Regions from separate parts of the Neobacillus sp. PVCKKU3 genome, predicted to be linked through region 2. Evidence: riboswitches for the same ligand, from Rfam matches in the RefSeq annotation. Region 2 holds a riboswitch; each other region holds the start of a gene.
What was found. Region 2 has a riboswitch for preQ1 ahead of queC (7-cyano-7-deazaguanine synthase QueC). Riboswitches for the same ligand answer to the same signal wherever they lie in the genome.

Region 1: it holds a riboswitch for preQ1, as region 2 does, so the genes downstream of both, ACNQGS_RS19550 (QueT transporter family protein) here and queC (7-cyano-7-deazaguanine synthase QueC) in region 2, are expected to answer to the same signal.
Region 3: it holds a riboswitch for preQ1, as region 2 does, so the genes downstream of both, queF (preQ(1) synthase) here and queC (7-cyano-7-deazaguanine synthase QueC) in region 2, are expected to answer to the same signal.

The regions. Positions count from the first base shown of each region.
Region 1 is NZ_JBLVQN010000031.1:28,529-33,803, reverse strand. Features, by position in the region: gene ACNQGS_RS19565 (citrate synthase/methylcitrate synthase) at 1-718, opposite strand, end outside; gene ACNQGS_RS19560 (LysR family transcriptional regulator) at 827-1,705, shown strand; gene ACNQGS_RS19555 (DinB family protein) at 1,761-2,285, opposite strand; gene ACNQGS_RS19550 (QueT transporter family protein) at 2,412-2,936, opposite strand; PreQ1 riboswitch class I at 2,961-3,005, opposite strand; gene ACNQGS_RS19545 (DUF4177 domain-containing protein) at 3,107-3,295, shown strand; gene licT (BglG family transcription antiterminator LicT) at 3,514-4,347, shown strand; gene ACNQGS_RS19535 (beta-glucoside-specific PTS transporter subunit IIABC) at 4,706-5,275, shown strand, end outside.
Region 2 is NZ_JBLVQN010000030.1:43,754-49,028, reverse strand. Features, by position in the region: gene ACNQGS_RS19255 (AMP-binding protein) at 1-650, opposite strand, end outside; gene queE (7-carboxy-7-deazaguanine synthase QueE) at 1,002-1,730, opposite strand; gene queD (6-carboxytetrahydropterin synthase QueD) at 1,723-2,205, opposite strand; gene queC (7-cyano-7-deazaguanine synthase QueC) at 2,210-2,869, opposite strand; PreQ1 riboswitch class I at 2,922-2,964, opposite strand; gene ACNQGS_RS19235 (MTH1187 family thiamine-binding protein) at 3,081-3,383, opposite strand; gene ACNQGS_RS19230 (DUF3870 domain-containing protein) at 3,632-3,946, shown strand; gene ACNQGS_RS19225 (acyl-CoA dehydrogenase family protein) at 3,998-5,206, opposite strand; gene ACNQGS_RS19220 (CaiB/BaiF CoA transferase family protein) at 5,261-5,275, opposite strand, start outside.
Region 3 is NZ_JBLVQN010000003.1:166,336-171,610, forward strand. Features, by position in the region: gene ACNQGS_RS03710 (DUF3052 domain-containing protein) at 57-503, opposite strand; gene ACNQGS_RS03715 (L,D-transpeptidase) at 617-2,044, opposite strand; gene queF (preQ(1) synthase) at 2,251-2,751, opposite strand; PreQ1 riboswitch class I at 2,873-2,919, opposite strand; gene ACNQGS_RS03725 (flavin monoamine oxidase family protein) at 3,068-4,621, opposite strand; gene ACNQGS_RS03730 (LLM class flavin-dependent oxidoreductase) at 4,917-5,275, opposite strand, start outside.

The DNA.
Region 1 (5,275 bases), on a different contig from region 2:
CTCGCATCACCTTTTCAGCATCTCCGGCCGCCGCAATCTCATCCAAAAGTTCAATGACTCCTGAAGGGGCGCCGCCATGAAGCGGTCCTTTCATCGTTCCAATCGCTGATGAAACGGCTGATACTAAATCAGATTCAGTTGATGCGGTCACCCTTGCTGAAAAGGTGGAGGCATTCATGCCATGTTCAAGTGTCAAAATCATATACGTTTCGAGTACCTCCACATGGGCTTCTAATGGGATCGAACCATTAAGCATATAAAGGTAATTAGCCACATGATCCAATTCATTCAACGGAGGAACAAACTGTTTACCTTCCAGCTGTCTTTGCCGGTATGCAATGATTGTCGGGGCAAGGGCGGTTATACGAATAGCCTGTGACACAGTCGGCTTCCAGGCATAATTGAAATTCCCGGCTTCAGCTGAAATAGCTGTTCTCATCACACTCATTAGGTCCATACCAAAAGGAAGCAGATCGATTAACTTTTTTATATTTTCCGGTAGCTCACGGTTGCTCTTTAACTCACTTTTCAAAGCTCTTAACTGTACTTCATCAGGTAAGTAGCCATGCCAGAGCAGATAGGCAACTTCTTCAAAAGAATAACGATTAGTAAGCTTTCCGATTTCATATCCCCGATAAATAAGCTCTCCCTTTTCACCATCAATATGACTGATCAATGTTTCGGCGGCGATAATTCCTTTTAAACCCTTCTGAATCATACCAAATCTCTCCTTCCTTTATTTGTTAATAGTTTATATAATAAATTTGATTAATGAAATTAAATAATTTTAAACGAATTGATTAATTTCTTTAATAAGGAGGAGAATATGGAATTCCAATGGCTTAACACATTTATTACGGCAGCTGATTGTGGGAATTTCCGCAGAACGGCGGAAATCCTTTATATTTCTCAGCCATCTGTAACGGTTCATATAAAACAATTGGAACAAGAGCTTGGGATTCAATTATTTGATCGGGATGGAAAAAAAGTAAAACTAACTGAAGCGGGGAGGAGATATTTGGTTCATGCAAAAAAACTGATAGAGATTTATCAGGGTGGGCTCGAGGACATTCACTCATTTAGTCAAGGCTACACAACGAAATTTTCCATTGCCATATCACCGCTAATCGCAGATACAATCCTGCCATATGTTTTAAAAAGCTATACAAACAAGCATCCGGAAGTAGAGATTTCGGTTAAAATTATTGAATCGGTTGGTATTGAAGAGGCGGTAATAAGGGAAGAAGTAGATATCGGGTTGTCCTGTTTAAACAGCCTTCATCCTGAATTGATTAGTGAGCTTTTATATAGGGATAGGGTTATGCTAGTTGCGCCTCACGATGGGAGAGATTCCGAAACAGCACCGCCTTTAGATGAAGAAGAGGTTTTAACATCGAACTATTTGTTAACCCATAATCACCCAGGTTACTGGGATGGTCTTTGCCATGCAGTAAAAACCAAATATCCAAAAGTAAGAATGATGAAAGTATCACAGGTACACATTACAAAAAGATTCATCGTTGAAGGGCTGGGTGTCTCTTTCCTTCCGACATCAACGGTCAGAAGAGAACTGCTAGAAGGTAGGCTTTTAGAGGTAGACTGCCAAACCATCCACCTACCCGAAGCAAACACCTACGCCATCATGAAATACAGCCACTCCAAACAAAAAGAATTTCTTGAGTTTATCTCAAACTATCGGATTTAAAAACAGTGTCCGCCTGAGGCGGACACTGTCCACGAGCGGTGCCTGACACCACCCGTTATTTCAAATTAGTTAAGTATCGTTCTGTCACGATGCTGAGGTGGTGGATTGCATGGCCGGCGATGATGTACGCGATGGCGCGGGTGGTGACCTCCGTGCCATTGGCGTTGCCAACATTTGTCCAGGCTGACTCTGGCATGTTCTCGACCAGAGTGATTGTTGCTTTTCTGACTGCGATGAAGTCAGCAAGAATAGATTTTAGTGGCAGCTCGCCCATTTGTGCTCCAGCCACATAATCATTTTCATTAAAACCTGCCAATGGAGTCTTGTCGCCGCGGCCTACTCGAAGCAGGCGGTAGCTCATGATCCTCTCGGTATCTGCCATATGGCCAAGTACTTCCTTGATCCTCCATTTACCAGGTTCATAGCGGAATTGCGCATCTTCCTCTGAAATCCCTTCGAAAAGAGAAACCACTTTTTCAAGACTTTCCTTAAGAACCTGCAATAAATCTCCTTCTGGAACTAACTGAACATACGGTACATAATAATCTGGAAACTCATTGTTATTAGGACGCTGCAACATTCGAAAAACCCCTTTCAAAAGTCTGAAAAATTAACTACCTTCATTTTAGAGTTTTTTTGAAATAAATACCATAAAAAAGAGCTGCCGCCTGGGGTGTACCCCTGAAGCAACAGCTCTTGAAATCTTTTATTTAAAGATTTTATCAAAATGAACGCGTTTGTTAATGAAATACATGACTGGCATGCCGACAGCCATTACAACGAATTCCCCAACTGCAGTAGTTAACCATGTAAATAGGAATGGCAGATTGAACGCCAAATGCAGTTCAATCGCAATGAGAAACATCGTAAAGGTGAACACTAACGTATTCACAATCATCCGAGTCCAGATTCCTTTAATAAACCGCGCACTTAAAATCGTAATGACCAAAGCAATCAAAGATTGGCCAACTCCGAAAATGAGGTCATAGGCCTTCATTGGCGAGAAAAATAAATTCGTTAGAAATACCCCTAAAATGATCCCGTAGAGATACTTTTTATTGAAAACGATGAGATGGTTAAACATCTCTGAAACGCGGAATTGTACCTGGGTAAACCCAAATGGCTGTATTAACGCCGAAACTGCGATGTACAAAGCCGCGATAATCCCGTTTACAACAATTTCCCGCACCTTGCTGTTTGCAGCGCCCGAATTATACTGGGCGTCTAGCATATTTGTTGTTTTTTCCATATTCATTTCTCCTTAGTTTTTTATAGTGGGAGGTTCTCGAACCACTTAAGGTAATATATTAACAAACTATTATATTAATACATAAAAAAATGGCAGTCAATTACATTTTTTGGGATAATAAGAATATACAAAACAAAATGCGGAGGGGAAACATGTACGAATATAAATTTGAAAAAATTGAATTAAGCAAATTAAGCGGAAAACCTAAAGGGGATTATCAGGAACTTATTCATCAGAACGCGAGGAACGGCTGGAGGTTGGTCCAGATTTTTGCGCCGGGAATTGCTGCATATGGGTCTGCGGCTTATTACGAAGCCATATTTGAAAGAAAAGTAGATTAAAGAAATACTAATAATAAACTGAACATTATCCATCAAAGACCCTCGATAAGAATTGCGCCTGGATTAAAAGAATGATAAAATCTAACCAAATAACTTCAAATTTTAGGATTGTTACTGGCTAATCAGGCAAAACCTATGACTAATGTTCTTTAGATCATTAGTTTTAGGTTTTTTTATTTTCCTTTTTATCACAAATATTCCACAAATAGGTGATTTATATGAAAATCGCAAAGGTAATCAACAATAATGTTATAAGCGTTTTGGATGAACATAATAAAGAATTAGTCATTATGGGCAGAGGGCTCGCGTTTCAAAAGAGACCTGGCGATATTGTCGATGAGAGCAAAATCGAAAAAGTCTTCAAACTCGAAAACAAAGATGTTTCCGAAAGATTTAAAACGCTATTGTACGATATTCCGCTAGAATATATGGCCGTTTCTGAAGAAATCATCAACTATGCAAAAGAAAAACTAGGGAAAAATCTGAATGACAGCATCTATGTCTCCTTAACCGACCATATACATTTTGCAATTGAACGGCATCAGAAGGGCATTAATATTTCAAATGCTCTGTTGTGGGAGATTAAAAAGATTTATCAAGACGAATTCGCTATAGGGCGGGAAGCGTTAAAAATGATTCAAACCAAACTTGGTATTTCGCTTCCGGAAGATGAAGCTGGCTTTATTGCGATGCATATAGTAAATGCGGAACTAAACGATGAGATGCCAAACCTAATCAACATAACCAAACTCATTCAGGATATTTTAAACATCGTCAAGTATCATTTTAAAATCGAACTTGATGAGGAATCCTTAAATTATTTCAGGTTCCTTACCCATCTTAAGTTTTTTGCACAGCGCCTTTTCAGCGGTTCACATTTAGATAGCGAGGATGATTTTCTTTATAACTTAGTGAGAGAAAAACATAAAGAAGCATTTGCCTGTGCGCAAAAAATTAAAGATTATATTTATAAAGCCCATCAACATGAGATCACAAAGGAAGAAATGGGCTACCTTGCCATTCATATTCAGCGCGTGGTGAATCGAAACTAGTAAAATTTTTTGGAAAGATAGCGTTGACACCTAATGAAAGCGCATGCTAGTATGTGATTACAAATTAATATTAATTTATTAGGATTGTTACTGATTTTGCAGGCAAAACCTAAATTGCTAACCAGGCTTTATGCTTCGGTGTGCAGTTTAGGTTTTTTTATTTCCCAAAAAGGCGTTCCTCACCTGGTCCGGACAGGAAGCACCGCCTAAAGTAAATCAAAAAGTAAATATTTAGAACAGGATTGTTACTGGTCATGCAGGCAAAACCTAAGTCATAAAGAATGTTTCAGGGACGCTATGTCTCCGGCTTCTTAATGGCTTAGGTATTTTTTTTACCCAAATACTAGAGGTGATAAAGATGTCGAAAAACGAAAGATTAGCTAAAGAAATTCTTCAGCTAGTTGGCGGAGAAGAGAATGTAAATTCACTTGTTCACTGTGCAACAAGACTGCGTTTCGGATTAAAGGATAAATCAAAAGCAAATAAAGTGAAGTTAGAAAAAACAGACGGTGTCATCACCGTTAAAGAAAGCGGCGGGCAGTTCCAAGTGGTAGTAGGAAACAATGTACCGGAAGTGTATGCGGAGATCGGAAAAATCTCAAACATCACAAAGGATTCAAAAAGCTCTTCCGCTAAAGATAGTGGAGAAAAAGGAAATTTCTTAGGTAAAGCTGTAGATGTTGTATCCAGTATTTTTGCACCGCTTCTTGGTCTAATGGCAGGGGCCGGTATCCTTAAAGGATTATTGTTAATTGCTGTGAATTTTGGCTGGATAGTCAATACGGATACAACTTATACGATTTTATACGCGGCAGCAGATGCGATGTTCTACTTCTTGCCAGTATTGTTAGCCATTACAACCGCACGTAAATTTGGCGGAAATATCTTTGTCGCCGTTACGATTGCAGGTGCATTGCTCTATCCGTCG
Region 2 (5,275 bases):
CAATGGAACACCGGCATCATCATCGTCGCAATATCGTCCTTCGCCATCCCCGCTTCAATAATATTGGCCAGACTGGCAATAAACACAGCTTGATGGTTAATAAGGACTCCTTTTGGTGAGCCAGTCGTTCCACTTGTAAACATGATTTGGGCCAGGTCACGGTCCCCAATCTCCACTTCCGGTTCTTCTGTATGGTTAAAATTTAAGGCATGCTCAAATTTTTCAGCCTCAGTGGCAACATTTCCAATAATGAGCAATTCCGGACACATGCTTGAAAATTCTTCTTTTTTGTCTTGTAAAAATCCCTCGTCACAGATAAGGACTTTTGCGCGGACCTCTGCAAGAATATATGACTTTTCGTTAAAGGATACCCCCGGATTAATCGGAACCCAAACCAAACCCGCCTTTGCGATTCCAAAAATGGCAACCAGAAACTGCCAGCTGTTTCCGCAAATTGTGGCAACCGAATCTCCTTTTTCTAACCCGAGGTCCAAAAGGTAGTTCGCAAAGCGGTTGCAATCTTCATTAAACTCTTGATAGGAAATCCTTTTATCCCCTGAAATGATGGCCGTTTTGGCTGGATTTTTGGCTGCCGTCCTGCGCACAATATCGCCGATGGCCACTCGATTTAAGATGGTGATTTCACTCATAAGCTTCCCCCCGTTTTCTCAAATTACTCCTCAACCCTTGAAATCGCTTCCATTTTTGCTTACATTAAAAAATCCTCATTCCGATTAAAAAAGGTTTATTTTTTTATCCGATTGCCTTCCAATCTTACATGTTCAGAATCCTCCTTAACTATGGGTTTTAATACCTACCTTAAGAAATGCAAGAATCATACCAGTTATGTCAAATGGGGGATATACTTGCTGACGCCTTATATAAAAAGTTTCTCCTTAAACAAATGTTATAAAAAAAACACAGTTGTATAGTTTTATAAACAGTTTGATTGTGATGTAAAAAAAAAGCGATGCCGCCATGGACATCGCCTGTTTTTTCACCTAAACTCCTCTTTTATTTCCCCACAAAAAAGTATGCAATTGCGGAAGAACCTTCACATTATTCATTTCGGAGTCCTGCATGACCTTGTCTATCAGTCTTTCATATTTATTAATAAGATGCAGAAGCAGCTCCTGATTATCCATTGTTGACAGATGATCATTACCAACCTGTACAAAGAAGGGAACATCCGAATAACGGAAATGAACTGCTCTGGCATATTCATAATCAAGATCATCAAATACCACAATCTTTAAGCTGAATTGTTGCGCTAAATTATTTTGTGTAAGTTTCCTAATGATTTCATCTAAAATTTCAAAATCCGTCTCCATTTTCGAGCTTGGAGGCTTGGGGGAAATGGTTAATTCATCAATCTCATAAAACCACTCCTGCCACCTGCTCCCTTGGGTTTCGAGACCAATTTTTATTTGATTATCTTTTAGGATCTTAATGAATTCATCGAGATTTTTCAATAACGCAGGATTCCCGCCTGAGATCGTGACAAAGGAGAAATTCATGTCGCCGATTCGCTTCATCTCTTCCCAAATTTCCTCTGCTTCCATCATGCGAATATCATTTTTACCGGTGCCATCCCAGGTAAAGGCGGAGTCGCACCAGCTGCAGGAATAATCACAGCCAGCAGTTCTTACAAACATCGTTTTCTGGCCGATGACCATCCCTTCCCCTTGGATGGTAGGTCCGAAAATTTCCATTACGGGTATTTTACTCAACTTCCATCCACTCCCGTCTAGCTTCCGCATAGCTTTTCGGTGTCTCAAACAACCGGACAAATTCCACTCTTGCGCCACTATACTGATTCTTCCGCTCTTCTTTCGTAAGTGCCTCAGCCATCTTTTCATAAATCCAGACCACCATGTTTTCAGCCGTGGTATTCATTGGCGGTAAGGTTTCATTTAAATAGCGATGATCCAGATGAATTTCAATTTCATTTTTCCAAATGTCTTTAATGTCCCCAAAATCCATCATCAAACCGCGGTCATCAACGTAGCCGCTGATTCCAAAAATGACTTTATACGTATGGCCATGAAGGTTTTTGCATTTACCTTCATAGCAATGTAAATGATGGGCGGCATCAAAGGTAAATTCCTTGCTAACAAGGACGCGTTTGTGATGGTATTTCAATTGACTGCGGTTGATATCTTCATCTATTTTTTGGAGTTTATCGACAATCCGAAAGCCATACATTGCGTTACAACTCCTCTCGTGTGCTTAAATATTGATCAAGGCCGCGTTTTCTTAGTTTACAAGCCGGGCATTCACCGCAGCCATCGGCAATGATCCCGTTATAGCAGGTTAATGTTTTTTCCCTGACAAAATCCAGCGCCTTCAGTTCATCGGCCAGCTGCCAGGTTTCGGCCTTGTTTAGCCACATTAACGGAGTATGAATGACAAAATCTTTGTCCATTGACAAATTCAATGTGACATTTAAAGACTTGATAAACACATCGCGGCAATCCGGATAACCGCTGAAATCCGTTTCGCAAACACCGGTGATAATGTGCTTTGCCCCAACCTGGCTTGCCAGCACCCCCGCAAAAGAGATGAATAAAAGGTTCCGTCCCGGTACAAAAGTGGAAGGCAATTCACCATTTTCTCCTTCCTTCACCTCAATGTCTTTACGGGTCAAGGCGTTTGGTGCCAGTTGGTTTAACAATGACATATCTAAAATATGATGCTCTATTCCAAGTTCATGCGCGATATTTTGGGCGCACTCGATTTCAAGCTTGTGCCTTTGATTATAGTTAAACGTAACCGCCACTACTTCTTCAAATCGTTCTAATGCCCAAAATAAACAGGTGGTGCTGTCCTGTCCGCCGCTAAAAACTACAACTGCTTTATCTTTCTTCATCATAAATTCTCCTTTAAATAGAAAAACAGGACTACTAAAGAAAGCAGTCCTGTTTTCCTTAGTTTTTTAAAGAGGGTAGCTAGAACCTCTACCGCAGGGTGCGGATTTTTTATATGACTATTCGATTATAAACCATTTCTATCATTTTTCAATCTATCTATCGAGATTTTTTCGGTTTTGTACCCTTTTCAAAAAAACAACCACTCTGACTTTACAATTTTGTTTGTACTGACTGCAACTTCCGCTCCATTGAATGTTCCTTGTCACGGCGATCATCAATTCGTAGATTGGTGCAGACTCTTTGCAAACCTTTCTGGAATGGGACCTCGTGAATTTCTTGAACAATTTCTAAGAGTAATTTTAAATCCCCTTCAATCAGTGTGCTCATCGGGGTTAGTTGATACTTTACTCTGTCTTCATATCGCTGAAGAACTTTATGTATTTCCGCCACATACTCGCTGACGCTTGTAGTGCCTGTCCCAACCGGAATAACTGTTATATCAATGATAGCCATCGCTACATCCTCCTAATTCTTTATATAAAAAGAATATCATATGAAATGGTAAGGACAAAAATTCGCAGACTTAGTTAGCAAATTATCTTGTCATTTGAATCTGTTTAATATGGGCCTGTTTAACGTTAGAATCCGATTTTTTACAAAAAATAGACAATTTTCATAGTCAAATTTTGAAATAAATATTACGCTTATCAATTGAAGTGTTTTGTATTATTCTTAAGTTAAACCAACTAGGAGAGATTTGTATGAATACCTATTTTATAGCCGGTCACGCCAAGCTGCCAACCGGTATGGCTGCCAGAAGCATTTATGAAACGCTGACGATTACGGCTGAGATTGATAAGCATTATGGCGTGATTGTTGACGCCTCATGTACGCTGGCTACGGAGCATGGAAGGGATTATATTTCAAGGCTATTGAAAGGGTATAGTTTACGTCACGGGATTGATAAGCCACTCGAAGACTTAAAAAATGGCTATTTAGGAAAAGCCAATCACGCCCTGATTGCGGCATTAAAGGATTTATACAAGCAATATGAAACTATGAATTCCGTCCAATAAAAAGAGAAAGAGCGGATCGACAAAAACCAATCCGCTCCCCCAATAAAAAGCCTAAACTGTAACTTTGTCGCTCTCAAACGGCCACGCGGGAAGCATGTTGCTCAGCGCCTTATCCTCACGATACCCCAGCACATATTCCGCCTGCATAACCGTATGAATTTCTCGCGTACCTTCGTAAATGACCGGCGCCTTGGAGTTCCGCAAAAAGCGCTCCACAGGGTATTCGCTTGAATAACCGTACGCCCCGTGGATTTGCACTGCATCATCTGCCGCCTTATTGGCAAAATCACAGGCCTGCCATTTCGCCAGCGACGTTTCACGAGTATTGCGCACGCCTTTATTTTTCAGCTCACCGGCACGATACACAAGCAGGCGGCTCATCTGCAGGCCGGCTTCCATATTAGCAATCATTTGCTGAACTAGTTGGTGCTTGCCGATTTCCTTGCCAAACGTTTTCCGCAATTGACAATACTTCACGCTTTCTTCCAAGCTCGCCATGATCAAACCCACAGCCCCCGCGGCCACTGTAAAGCGTCCATTATCCAGCGCGGACATGGCAATTTTGAAGCCTTCCCCTTCCTGGCCAAGCAAGTTTTCTTTCGGAACGCGCACCTGATCGAAGAACAATTCCCCGGTATTCCCTGAGCGGATTCCGAGTTTCCCTTTTATCGCCTTAGAAGAAAAACCAGGCATCGTCCGCTCCACGATAAAGGCGGAAATTCCGTGGTGCTTCTTGTCTTTATCCGTATAGGCAAACACGATAAAATGGTCGGCCACATCACACAACGAAATCCATGTTTTCTGTCCGTTTAAAATATAGTAGTCACCGTCCTCCACAGCCGTTGTCCCAAGCGATGCCACGTCCGACCCCGCGCCAGGCTCCGTTAATCCAAACGCTCCGATCTTTTCGCCTTTGGCCTGCGGGACGAGATATTTCCGCTTTTGTGCTTCTGTTCCCCACTGCAACAAAGTCATGCTATTTAACCCGATGTGAACCGATACGGCAGTACGGAAAGCGGTGTCACCTCTTTCCAGTTCTTCACAAACAATGGCCAGCGAGTTATAATCCATGCCGCTGCCGCCGTACTCTTCCGGAATGCAAACCCCCATCAAATCCAATTCTTTTAAACGCTGCCAAATGACCGGATCGAAATAACCGCGTTCGTCCCACTCCCGCATGTTCGGATTGATTTCCTTATCAACAAAGCTTCTTACCATTTTTCTTAACATTTCCTGCTCTTCCGTGAATTCAAAATTCATCACACATTCTCCCCCTGCTTTTTAAAAATTCAACTTCGGCACTTGGCCAATTTTTTAAATAATGTTATC
Region 3 (5,275 bases), on a different contig from region 2:
CCGTTTCTTAGCTTTTTAATATATATGGGGATGAAAGAATGTGTCGACTTATTTGCCTAATCTTCCTTCCGCTCTTTTCCTTTTTCCGTTACAGCAAAGCTTCGCCTCATGGTTTTAATATTCTCGGCCTTCCGAAACCTTAAGGCAGACCAATCGTCGTCGATGGCAATCTGTCGGACAGGTTCGTAGCCTTCATCAGCCAGCAAATACATCACCGTATCGCGGCTGCAATCAGAACCTTTATAGGTCTTTGAGGACTTTTTTGGATAACATAACCAGCAAAGCCCGTCGTCTTTTACGAACTTCTGAGCGCTTTTTGCTAGTGTTCCTAATTCTTCATTACTTGTCCCAAATACCTGCACAAAATCATAGCTTTCCATTACCGCCTCGCGGTGGACCTCACCTTCAAACGTTCGAATAACCTCATCATAGGACTGCGGTGCATTGACAATCAACACTGGCTGTCCCTGGTCCTTAAACTGCAACTTCTTTAGCACTGACATTGAACTTCCTTCCTTTCCTATACACCTACAAACATTTTAAACTTTTCCTTTGACTTATCATACCTTTCATGTAAAAAGAAGACACTTCATGAAGTGCCTTCTCCTTGCGATTCTTAATTTTGTACAAGCGTATTACTATCTTTAAGGAAGTTTTTCGCCATATCGGCATTAATGTAGAGATAGTACCAGTTATTCTCGAAGTTCAACCAGCCAGTGACAAGAGTAGGGTTTTTCTTTAAAAAGTATTTATTCCCAGCAATATCCGTCCAGCCGGTATTTTCCGTAACAACAGGATCAAAGTCCTCGAGCTTGCTGATGACGGTGTTATCCATCACGCCATTGGAGTTAATGTAATACCATTTTCCTTTATAATTGATCCAGCCGGTCTTCATGCCTTCAATTTGGTCAAGATAGTACCAGTTTTCTCCGTCTTTTACCCACCCGGTTTGCATCACACCATCGCCAGCAAAATAATATTTCTTGTCGCCCGCTTCAAGCCAGCCGGTCTTCATGGCTCCGGTATTATCTAAATAATATCTATTACCGCCGTCCTCCAGCCAACCCGTTTTCATCGCGCCTGCAGTGTCAAGGAAATATTTCATTCCGCCATCCTCGATCCAGCCGGTTTTCATTGCCCCGGCAGCGTCAAAGTAATACTTATTGCCACCGTCTTCCAACCACCCCGTTTTCGCTGCACCGTCTTTATCAAGATAGAATTTTTGACCGCCATCTTCTAGCCAGCCGATCTTCATCACACCATCATTTGCAAAATAATATTTCTTCCCTTTAATCTCTTGCCAGCCTGTTTTCAACACACCGCTGCTATCCAAATAATATTTCTTGCCGCTATCCGTCAGCCAGCCGGTCTTCATTATTCCGTTTTTATCAAAGAAATACTTTTTGCCATTTATCGTCTGCCAGCCTGTTTTTACCGCTCCATTTTCATAATAATACTTATTGCCACCTGCTTGCACCCAGCCGTTTTGAATTTTTGGTGCCGTCGTACCTTGATTCTCCCCATTAACTGGTACGGTTACTCCATATCCATTAGCCATGGCGATAGTATCAAAACTATCACCTGAATGGGTAATAACCACTTCAGTATAATTTTGAATTCGGTCAAAGAGCCATCGAATTTCCGAGTTATGCATGCGCACACAGCCTGAGCTGACGTACCGGCCGATGGAGCTTTCATTGTTATTCCCATGGATGCCATAGGTGGTTCCATAGGTTCCTCTTGCCTCAAGGCCCATCCAGCGGTCGCCAAGTGGGTTGCGGGGGTCCCCTCCGGCAATATGGCCTGTATAATAAGGACGATTTACAATTTTATTAACAATCCTAAATTTTCCTTCGGGAGTTAAGTCCCTTGACCTCCCTGTCGCCACCTTAAAAGTCCTTACTAATGTGCCTCCATCGTAATATGCTAGGGTATTTGTCTTCTTATTAATAATGATTAACTGAGAAGTGGCAGCCTCTGATTGGCTTGAAAAGAAAAAGAAAGTTAATACAAAAATTAAAACCACAGACGATAATTTCCTCATATTTCTCTCCCCAATTCTGTTGATGATTATAAAGTACCACGAATCGGAGGAATATTTTGTCAAATTTTAGCGGTAAATTTGCAAAACTTCTAATTTTTTAACATAAGTGAAAATATTGTAAAGATTTTTTAATAAAAAAACCTCCCATGGCCTTAGGACCAAAGGAGGGAGGGGATTTCTGAGTATATCTTGTTGTTAACTGTATCTTATCGGTTATCCACTTTTTCAGGATAAAGGTCATGATTCATCAACCGGAATTGGGCCATTTCTTCATACTTGGTTCCCGGTTTACCATAGTTGCACCATGGGTCAATGGAAATTCCGCCGCGCGGCGTAAATTTTCCCCAAACCTCAATATACCGTGGATCCAGAAGCTTGATTAAATCATTCATGATGATGTTGACACAGTCTTCATGGAAATCGCCGTGGTTACGGAAGCTGAATAGATATAATTTCAGCGACTTACTTTCGACAATTTTCTGATCCGGGATATAAGAAATATACATCGTTGCAAAATCCGGCTGTCCCGTCAGCGGGCAAAGGCTTGTAAACTCAGGGCAGTTAAACTTTACAAAAAAGTCGCGATTTGGATGCAGGTTGTCGACAGCCTCCAAGACCTCCGGCGCATATTCAAATAAGTATTTGGTGCCCTGATTTCCGAGCAGTGTTAAATCCTTTAAACCTTGTTCATCTGTACGTCCAGACATAAAAAAACCTCCTGTAAATGTGCCCCAGCACTTTCACAAGAGAGGTCCTTCACCATTCTAATCAAACTAAGGGGATAAAAGCAGAAAAGCCACATCCTTATGGACATGGCTTTATTGACATGAATCCATAGTTTTTTATAGAGGGTAACAGCTATGAACCTCTCCCGTTCGATACGGGTATTCTATTTTTATATTTATACTATATTGGACAGTGCACTATTCGTCAAATGGAAAATTTTTAGCGAGGGGACAAGCATTTTGTTTGTATCTGTCTAATAATTTATAGAAATCTAATCTTTGAACATAACATTACTTTTTATAGTAAATCATTGATTATTTCTTTCGCAGCCCTTTCCCCGGATTCCACTGCTCCATTTAAATAGCCTGGATACTTAATGGAGGTGTGTTCACCAGCGAAGAAGATATTGCCTTCCCGCTCTCCAACTATTCCGGCAAATTTTGTGTATTGGCCTACTTTCCAGTAAGAATAGGCTCCTTTTGACCATTGGTTGCTAAGCCAGTGATCAACCGTGGCTAAACCATTCCAATTACTTGTACTTCCTGGCAACACGGGGTCTAACTTGTCCAAGAAACTTTTAGCAATCTCCTTCTTTTCTGTTACTGTTAACGCAGAAAGTTTGGCTGCTGTTTCGCCTCCCGTATAATTGACCAAAATTCCTGAAGTGCCTTGTTGGGTACGTGAGGATTCGAAGGTCTGCTGGTAGCCAGTATCCGTAAAGGTTTCTCCATTATTCCCAAGGTCATTCCAGAATCGCTGGGCAAACTGTGCATGGAGCTTTGTATTTACCCCCATTCCCAATTCTTCAATCGCTATTTTCTTTAAGTCTCGAAAGCTGGCATTCTCAAAATCTATTGTTCTTAAAATCTTAAAAGGAATAGCCAGAATAACTTTATCGGCCAAAACCTCCCATTCCTTTATACGATTTCGAAAGGTAAGTCTTATTTCATTTTGGCTGGTTTGTTCAATTTTTATAAGAGGGGAATTTAACTCGATTTGTCCTGTAAGATTGTCAGCTAATAAGGTGGGGAGCTGATCATTTCCACCTCTAATATGAAAGCACTCATCTGAGTCTCCATATATGTGAAAATGATCCTTTTGGGCAAAGCCCAACATATAGAGGAGATTTAATGCACTCTGCAGACTTGCATCTGCTCCATTTTCAACGGTATAGGCAACTTCCAATAATTTACCGAATTTTGATTGAATTCCTCCCGGTACAATTTCATTAATATAATCCAACACTGACATATGATCCAGTTCATACCCACGTTCAGTATAATGATTGTAAAGTGTGGTCTCACCAACCTCTATTAAATCCTTTTTGAGTTTAGGCAAAATATGCATAAAATCATTTGTGACTTCCTCAAAGGTATAGGAGCAGCCATCAAAAAAATAAAATGGCATTGTCCCTTTTGGTTCTGCCATCACTACATTATCAAATTCCAAGCCAAGCTCTTTTCCCAATTCTTGAATCTCTTTATGACCTGTATCTATTAATTCCCCACCGCGTTCGACGATTTGGCCGTCTTTAAAATGCCCCCTTCTTGTCCAACAACGCCCCCCAACTCGATTGGCCGCTTCATAAATGGTTGCGATAATCCCTTGCTGTTTAAGTCGTAAGGCGCTCGTGAGTCCCGCCAATCCTGCTCCCACAATGACTACCCTTGGTGCTTTATGAAAACTACTTGTAATTAACTGCTTCTTTTCCTTATCTGGAATGTCATCGAGATCTTGTACCGTGATACCTTCCTTTAAATTAGCTTGTCCAGTACTTTTTTCCTTTTCCACCGCGGCACTGGCCGCAGCAAAAGACTTCTGCAAAATACCTGCTAATGGTGTTCGTGCCAAAGCCTGTCCTCCTTTTGCAAAAATAAATCATGCTAATGATTGAATCACTATCCTGTGATAGTAATATCTATCAATAAAATATGCATGGCTTCTCTTTTTGGCTTTAGGCAGGCAGTAGGTCATCTGGTTTATTTTTATCAACGGACTGGTGACCTGTAGATACTTATGAACACAATGGCTGGCAGCATGGCCAGAATTCCCATTTATGCCGCTTTAGCATGGAGTAAAAAATGGCGGTTTTTGGTTTATAAACGCAAAAAAGGAGCCCATTTTTTTGGACTCCAACTACTGATGCTTACAATGAAACAGGCAGTTTAACTGCTTTGTTTGTTTCGCGTCGAACAACCGGCGCCACCTTGGTCGCCAAAAGTTCAATGGATTCTGCTACCTTTTTAAATGGCATGCCGCCGATATCCATTTGCGCCATGAAACGTTGATGGCCAAAAAGCTCATATTGGCGAAGGATCTTTTCAGTAATCTCCTGCGGACTGCCGACAAACAGGGCGGTTTCCGGTCCAGTAAGTTTTTCAAATTCCTCCCGCGCCATGGCATTTACCCCGTGTTCCTGATTGAAAAACCCACGATAATTTGCGTAGTAAGGGAAATAATTGTCTTTCGCCAGTTGGCTCGTCTCTGAAATAAACGCATGTCCCG